2 regions of the Streptomyces sp. NPDC034099 genome follow, and region 2 is predicted to be linked to the other one. Evidence: riboswitches for the same ligand, from Rfam matches in the RefSeq annotation. Region 2 holds a riboswitch; the other holds the start of a gene.

Region 1 (3,966 bases), on a different contig from region 2:
TATGTCTGCGACACTGGTACAGCCATGCCTAAGCCCGGAGAACTCACATTCGTCGCGCCGCGCGGAGTCAAGAAGCCGCCGCGGCACCTTGCCGATCTCACGCCTGCCGAGCGCAAGGAGGCTGTCGCCGCGATCGGTGAGAAGCCGTTCCGCGCCAAGCAGCTCTCGCAGCACTACTTCGCGCGGTACGCGCACGCCCCCGAGCAGTGGACCGACATCCCCGCCGGTTCGCGCGAGGGGCTGCGGGAGGCGTTGCTGCCCGAGCTGATGACGGTCGTGCGGCACCTTTCGACCGACCAGGGGACCACGCGCAAGACGCTGTGGAAGCTGTTCGACGGGACGCTCGTCGAGTCGGTGCTCATGCGTTACCCGGACCGGGTGACCATGTGCATCAGCTCCCAGGCCGGCTGCGGCATGAACTGCCCGTTCTGCGCCACCGGCCAGGCCGGCCTGGACCGGAACCTGTCGACCGCCGAGATCGTGCACCAGATCGTGGACGGCATGCGGGCGCTCAGGGACGGCGAGGTTCCCGGGGGGCCCGCGCGGCTCAGCAACATCGTGTTCATGGGCATGGGCGAGCCCCTCGCCAACTACAACCGGGTCGTGGGGGCCATCCGCCGGCTCACCGACCCCGAGCCCGACGGGCTGGGACTCTCCCAGCGCGGGATCACCGTCTCCACGGTCGGTCTCGTCCCGGCGATCCACCGCTTCACCGGCGAGGGCTTCAAGTGCCGCCTCGCCATCTCCCTGCACGCCCCCGACGACGAGCTGCGCGACACCCTCGTCCCCGTCAACACGCGGTGGAAGGTGCGCGAGGTGCTGGACGCCGGGTTCGAGTACGCGGCGAAGTCCGGGCGCCGGCTGTCCATCGAGTACGCGCTGATCCGGGACATCAACGACCAGGCGTGGCGCGGCGACCGGCTCGGGCGGCTGCTCAAGGGCAGGCCCGTGCACGTCAACCTCATTCCGCTCAACCCCACGCCCGGCTCCAAGTGGACCGCGTCCCGGCCCGAGGACGAGAAGGCGTTCGTGGAGGCGATCGCGGCGCACGGTGTGCCGGTGACGATCCGGGACACCCGTGGTCAGGAGATCGACGGGGCGTGTGGTCAGCTGGCCGCGAGCGAGCGGTAACCTGACCGGCGGAAGTACGTCAGCACAGCCATATCTTCATATTCCGACAGGGGAGCGCCACAGCGCTGAGAGTGCGGCACCGGCCGCAGACCCTCCGAACCTGGCCCAGGTCATTCTGGGTAGGGAGATCGGTCACCACTCGAGCTGTTGCGCCCTGCCCGGGACCCTCGCCAGGGGTTCCGGGCGGGGCCGCGTCTTCTCCTGGTCACCCAGGAGGAATTCAGTGAGCATCACCAAGAAGGTCAGTGTCCTGGCCGTCGGACTCGGCATGGTCGGCACGCTCGCCGCCTGCGGATCGTCGTCCGACGACTCCGGCGGCAGCGGTTCCGGCGGCTCCAAGACCGTGACCCTGGTCAGCCACGACTCGTGGGCCGCGTCCAAGGACGTCATCGCCGCCTTCGAGAAGAAGTCGGGCTACAAGGTCAAGGTCCTGGAGGACGGCGACGCCGGGCAGGCCGTCAACAAGGCCATCCTCACCAAGGACAACCCGCAGGGCGACGTCTTCTTCGGCGTCGACAACACCCTGCTGTCCCGCGCCCTCGACAACGGCCTGTTCCAGCCGTACGAGGCCAAGGGCTCGGACCAGGTCCGGCCCGAGTACCGCGCCGACCAGGACAAGCACCGGGTCACGCCGATCGACACCGGCGACATCTGCGTCAACTACGACAAGGCGTACTTCGACCAGCATCGGCTGACCCCGCCCAAGTCCTTCGACGACCTGGCCAAGCCCGAGTACAAGAACCTCCTCGTCACCGAGAACGCGGGCAGCTCCTCGCCGGGCCTCGGCTTCCTGCTCGGCACCGCCGCCAAGTACGGCGACGGCTGGGAGGGCTACTGGAAGAAGCTCAGGGCGAACGGCGTCAAGGTCGTCGACAGCTGGGAGCAGGCCTACAACGAGGAGTTCTCCGGCTCGGCCGGCGGCAAGAAGGCCAAGGGCGACCGTCCGCTCGTCGTGTCCTACGCCTCCTCCCCGCCCGTCGAGGTCGTCTACGCCGACCCGCAGCCGGCCACCGCCCCCACCGGCGTCGCCGACGGCACCTGTTTCCGGCAGGTCGAGTACGCGGGCCTGCTCAGCAACGCGAAGAACCCCGAGGGCGGCAAGGCGCTCCTCGACTTCCTGCTGAGCAGGACCTTCCAGGAGGACATGCCGCTGAACATGTTCGTCTACCCGGTGCGGGAGGGCGCGGAGGTCCCCGAGGTGTTCTCGAAGTTCGGGCCGCAGGCGAAGGACCCGCAGACCCTCGACCCGGCGAAGATCGCCGACAACCGCGACCAGTGGGTCAAGTCGTGGACCTCGCTCGTACTGAAGTGAGCCGGGAAGGCAAGCAGGCGGCGGAGCCGACGCGGACCGTGCGCGGGAGCGCGGTCCGGCTCGGCCTGATGGCCGTGCCCGTCGCGTTCTTCGCGGTGTTCTTCGCCTACCCCGTCGCCGCCATCGTCGCGCGCGGCCTGGAGGTCGACGGGGTCTGGCGGCTGGGGCGGATCGGGGACGTGCTCGCGCAGTCCGACGTACGGCACGTGCTGTGGTTCACCACCTGGCAGGCACTGGCGTCGACCGCGCTCACCCTGCTGATCGCGCTGCCCGGCGCGTACGTCTTCGCCCGCTTCGACTTCCCCGGCAAGCAGGTCCTGCGGGCCGCGGTGACCGTGCCCTTCGTGCTGCCGACGGTCGTCGTCGGTACGGCGTTCCTTGCCCTGGTGGGGCGCGGCGGGCTGCTGGACGAGCTGTGGGGCGTGCGCCTGGACACCACGGTGTGGGCGATCCTGCTGGCGCACGTCTTCTTCAACTACGCCGTCGTCGTCCGCACCGTCGGCGGCCTCTGGGCGCAGCTCGACCCGCGGCAGGAGGAGGCCGCGCGGATGCTCGGCGCCTCGCGGCTGCGGGCCTGGCGGCAGGTCACACTGCCCGCGCTGGCGCCCGCCGTGGCCGCCGCCGCGCTGATGGTCTTCCTGTTCACCTTCACCTCCTTCGGCGTCGTCCAGATCCTCGGCGGGCCCACCTTCTCCACCCTCGAAGTGGAGATCTACCGCCAGACCTCCCAGGTCTTCGACCTGTCCACGGCCGCGGTGCTGACGCTGATCCAGTTCGCGGCCGTCGCCGCCGTCCTCGCCGTGCACGCCTGGACGGTGCGGCGGCGCGAGACGGCGCTACGGCTCGTGGACGCGGCCACGACCGCCCGCCGCCCGCGTGGAGCCGGGCAGTGGGCACTGCTCGCCGGGGTCCTCGGCGTCATCGTCGTCCTGCTGGTGCTGCCGCTCGCGGTACTGGTCCAGCGGTCGCTGGGCGCCTCCGGCTTCGGCTACTACCGGGCACTGACCCACGAGGACGGCGGCGCCTTCCTCGTCCCGCCGATCGAGGCGATCGGCAACTCCCTCCAGTACGCCGTCGCCGCCACCGGCATCGCCGTGGTGATCGGCGCGCTGGCCGCGACCGCGCTCACCCGGCGCGACGCGGGCCGCTTCGTGCGCGGGTTCGACGCGCTGCTGATGCTGCCGCTCGGCGTGTCGGCCGTGACCGTCGGGTTCGGGTTCCTGATCGCGCTGGACGAACCCCCGCTGGACCTCAGGTCCTCCTGGATCCTGGTGCCGCTCGCCCAGGCGCTGGTGGGCGTCCCCTTCGTCGTACGGACCATGCTGCCGGTGCTGCGGGCGGTGGACGGGCGGCTGCGGGAGGCCGCCGCGGTGCTGGGTGCGTCGCCGTGGCGGGTCTGGCGCGAGGTGGACCTGCCGATGGTGCGGCGCGCGCTGCTGGTCGCGGCCGGGTTCGCGTTCGCGGTGTCGCTGGGGGAGTTCGGCGCGACCGTGTTCATCGCGCGCCCCGACAACCCGACGCTG
Region 2 (3,966 bases):
GCGTACTGGACGAAGCGGCCGAACTGCTCGGACCAGAAGTACGGCACCGGGTCGTACGCCGCCGGGGTCTGGCCGGCCGGGGCGCCGACGATGTCGGCGGCGACCGTGCGCGGGCCCTGGAGGGCGTTGTCCCAGTGGTGCACCAGGAGCCGCTCGCCGTAGCGGGCGGAGGGGAAGGAGGCGCAGTCGCCGACCGCGTGGACGTCCGGCGCGGAAGTGCGCAGGAGGTCGTCGGCCAGGACCTCGCCGTGCGCGCCGAGGGCGATGCCGGAGCCGGCCAGCCAGCCGGTGGCGGGGCGGGCGCCGATGCCGACGACGACCGCGCCCGCGGCCAGCCGGGTGCCGTCGTCGAGGACGACCCGCCCGGACTCACCGGGGCCGCCGGGCTCGACGCGCTCCACGCGCGCGCGGGTGCGCAGTTCGGCGCCGGCGTCGGCGTACCAGGCGGTCATCGGCGCGGCGACCTCGGCGGGCAGCGCGTCGGCCAGCGGCCGGTCGGCGGCCTCCACCACGGTCACCGCGCAGCCCGCCTCGCGCGCGGCGGTGGCGAATTCGGCGCCGATCCAGCCCGCACCGACCACCACGATGTCGTGCTGCCGGGCGAGCACCGGCCGCAGCCGCTCGGCGTCGTCCAGGGTGCGCAGCAGGTGCACGCCGGGCACGCCCTCGGCACCCGGGAGGCGGACCGGTTCGGCGCCGGTCGCCAGGACGAGGACGTCGTACGGCACGGGCCCCTCGGAGGTGTCCAGGACGTGCTCGCCGGGGCGGACGCCCAGGGCCTCGCAGCCCAGCCGCAGGGTGATGCCGAGCGCCTCGAAGTCGACGTCGAAGGCGGAGCCCTCCGCGGTGCCGAGCAGGACGGCCTTGGACAGCGGGGGGCGGTCGTACGGTTGGTGCGGCTCCGCGCCGATCAGGGTCACCGGGCCGGTGAAGCCCTGCTCGCGCAGGGCGACCGCGGTCTGCACCCCCGCCATCCCGGCGCCCACGACGACCGCACGCCGCTCCGCGTCCGCCGCCGGTCCCTGTCCCCGTTCCCGCGTCTGCTCGCTCACCTGATCACCATAGACACCCGGCGTTTCACCGGTCAGTGCCCGCGCGCGGTGAGCTGCTCCACCACGCTGGTCCCGCTGCCCGGCTGCGACTCCCACTCCCAGGTCTCGTCCAGTCGAACGCGCCCGTCCGGCAGTTCGACGACGGTGGACACGCAGTGTCCCGACGACGTGCTGCCGTCGGTCTTGAGCTGCACGTACCGGAAGTCGAGACGGTCGCCCTCCCTGGTGCCCACCAGGTGCCCGCGGACGACGTCGCCCCCCGCGTACTCGGCCCACACGGCGCCGTCCCGCTCGTGGTAGGTGAACCGGGTCCGGGTGCCCACCTGGCCGGGCGCCTGGTCGGCGACGGGGGCGAGGACGAGGCCGTCGAGTGATCGCGCCACGGGTGGAGGCTCCCTTACACGTGCGATGCGCTGCGGGCTAGGGTGGCCAACGTAAGGCACTCGCGGGAGCCCGGACGCACCGGGCTGAGAGGGAGGCTGGCGGCCTCCGACCGTACGAACCTGATCCGGGTCATGCCGGCGAAGGGAGGGGCTGGACGCCCATGTCGTCTCCACCGCACACGCCTCGTACGTCTCGTACACCCGACGTCCTCGTCGTCGGCGGCGGGATCATCGGGCTCGTCACCGCCTGGCGGGCCGCGCAGCGCGGGCTGGTCACGGCTCTCGTGGACCCCGAGCCGGGGGGCGGGGCGGCCCAGGTGGCGGCCGGGATGCTGGCCGCCGTCACGGAGCTGCACTACGGCGAGGAGACGCTGCTCGCGCTGAACCTCGCCTCGGCCCGCCGTTACCCGGAGTTCGCGGCCGAGCTGACCGAGCTGACCGGCCACGACCTCGGTTACCGCCGCTGCGGCACGCTCGCCGTCGCGCTGGACGCCGACGACCGTGCCCACCTGCGCGAACTGCACGCGCTCCAGCAGCGCTCCGGCCTGGAGTCCGAGTGGCTGTCGGGGCGCGAGTGCCGACGTCTGGAGCCGATGCTCGCGCCGGGCGTGCGCGGGGGCCTGCGGGTGGACGGCGACCACCAGATCGACCCCCGCCGCCTCGCCCGCGCGCTGGTGGCCGCCTGCGAACACGCGGGCGTGGTCTTCCACCGGGCGTGGGCCGAGCGGCTCACCGTCGGCCCCGGGGACCGGGCCGCGGGCGTCGTCACCGCCGACGGCACCGCGCTGGAGGCCGGGCGGGTGGTGCTGGCCGGGGGCAGCCTGAGCGGGCGGCTCACGGGCGTGCCGGAGGCCGTACTGCCGCCGGTACGGCCCGTGAAGGGGCAGGTGCTGCGGCTGACCATGCCGCGGACACCGGGGCCGCTGCTGAACCGGACCGTGCGTGCCGTGGTGCGCGGCAACCACGTCTACCTGGTGCCCCGGGAGAACGGTGAGCTGGTCGTCGGCGCCACCAGCGAGGAGCTGGGCTGGGACACGACGGTCACCGCGGGCGGCGTCTACGAGCTGCTGCGCGACGCGCACGAGCTGGTCCCCGGCATCACGGAGCTGCCCCTGACGGAGACCCGCGCGGGTCTGCGCCCCTGCTCCCCGGACAACGCGCCGCTGCTCGGCCCGACCGCGCTGGACGGCCTGCTGCTGGCCACCGGTCACTACCGCAACGGCGTCCTGCTCACCCCCGTCACCGGCGACGTCGTGGCGGACGCCCTGACCGGCGGGGAGCTGCCGGAGGAGGCCCGCCCCTTCAGCCCCCGGCGCTTCAGCGCCGCCCCCGCACTCTCGGAGCAGCCCGCATGAACATCTCCGTCAACGGCGAGCCGCGCGAGGTGGCTCCCGGCACCGCCCTGGACGCGCTGGTGGGCACGCTCACCCGGGCGCCGTCCGGGGTGGCCGCCGCCCTGAACGAGACCGTCGTCCCGCGCGCGCGGTGGTCCGCCACCGCGCTGTCCGAGGGCGACCGCGTCGAGGTCCTCACCGCCGTCCAAGGAGGCTGACCATGGCCGACGATCCCTTTGTCCTCGGCGGCACGACGTACGCGTCCCGCCTGATCATGGGTACCGGCGGGGCGCCCAGCCTGGAGGTGCTGGAGCGCGCGCTGGCGGCCTCCGGTACGGAGCTGACGACCGTCGCGATGCGGCGGGTGGACGCCTCGGTGCACGGCTCGGTGCTGTCCGTGCTGGAGCGGCTCGGCATCCGGGTGCTGCCGAACACGGCCGGCTGCTTCACCGCCGGGGAGGCGGTGCTCACCGCGCGGCTGGCGCGCGAGGCGCTCGGTACGGACCTGGTCAAGCTGGAGGTCATCGCCGACGAGCGCACGCTGCTGCCGGATCCGGTCGAGCTGCTGGACGCGGCGGAGACGCTGGTCGACGACGGGTTCACCGTGTTGCCGTACACCAACGACGACCCGGTGCTCGCGCGGAAGCTGGAGGACGTCGGCTGTGCGGCGATCATGCCGCTGGGCTCGCCGATCGGGTCCGGGCTCGGGATCCGCAACCCGCACAACTTCCAGCTGATCGTGGAGCACGCGCGCGTGCCGGTGATCCTGGACGCGGGGGCCGGTACGGCCTCGGACGTGGCGCTGGCGATGGAGCTGGGGTGTGCGGGTGTGATGCTCGCCTCGGCGGTGACGCGGGCGCAGGAGCCGGTGCTGATGGCTGCCGCGATGCGCTCCGCGGTGGAGGCGGGGCGGTTGGCTCGGCGGGCCGGGCGGATTCCGCGGCGGCATTTCGCCGAGGCGTCGTCTCCCGCGGAGGGCTTGGCGGTGCTGGATCCGGAGCGGCCTGCCTTCTAGACACCGGTGCGATCGGATCTGGGAGGTACCCCCATCGCCCACCCGTGCCGCCCCAGCGCCACGACTGCCCGCAGTTGCGTACGTCACAGGTCCGCTGCAGACCCGACCCGATTCTGGTCGGCGACGCGGGGTGTCCGTGGTGGCTCGTAGACTCACCTGCGTGGACACGACCCTTCAGGACC

What was found. A riboswitch is a leader RNA that binds a small molecule or an ion and turns the genes downstream of it on or off. The one in region 2 is predicted to bind thiamine pyrophosphate.
Region 1: it holds a riboswitch for thiamine pyrophosphate, as region 2 does, so the genes downstream of both, ACZ56V_RS34780 (thiamine ABC transporter substrate-binding protein) here and thiO (glycine oxidase ThiO) in region 2, are expected to answer to the same signal.

What each region holds. Positions count from the first base shown of each region.
Region 1 is NZ_JBVISR010000017.1:122,648-126,613, reverse strand. Features, by position in the region: gene rlmN (dual-specificity RNA methyltransferase RlmN) at 25-1,131, shown strand; TPP riboswitch at 1,170-1,275, shown strand; gene ACZ56V_RS34780 (thiamine ABC transporter substrate-binding protein) at 1,355-2,443, shown strand; gene ACZ56V_RS34775 (ABC transporter permease) at 2,512-3,966, shown strand, end outside.
Region 2 is NZ_JBVISR010000009.1:341,054-345,019, forward strand. Features, by position in the region: gene ACZ56V_RS26140 (NAD(P)/FAD-dependent oxidoreductase) at 1-1,052, opposite strand, end outside; gene ACZ56V_RS26145 (avidin-fold protein) at 1,085-1,435, opposite strand; TPP riboswitch at 1,488-1,599, shown strand; gene thiO (glycine oxidase ThiO) at 1,597-2,790, shown strand; gene thiS (sulfur carrier protein ThiS) at 2,787-2,987, shown strand; gene ACZ56V_RS26160 (thiazole synthase) at 2,990-3,784, shown strand; gene pknB (Stk1 family PASTA domain-containing Ser/Thr kinase) at 3,945-3,966, shown strand, end outside.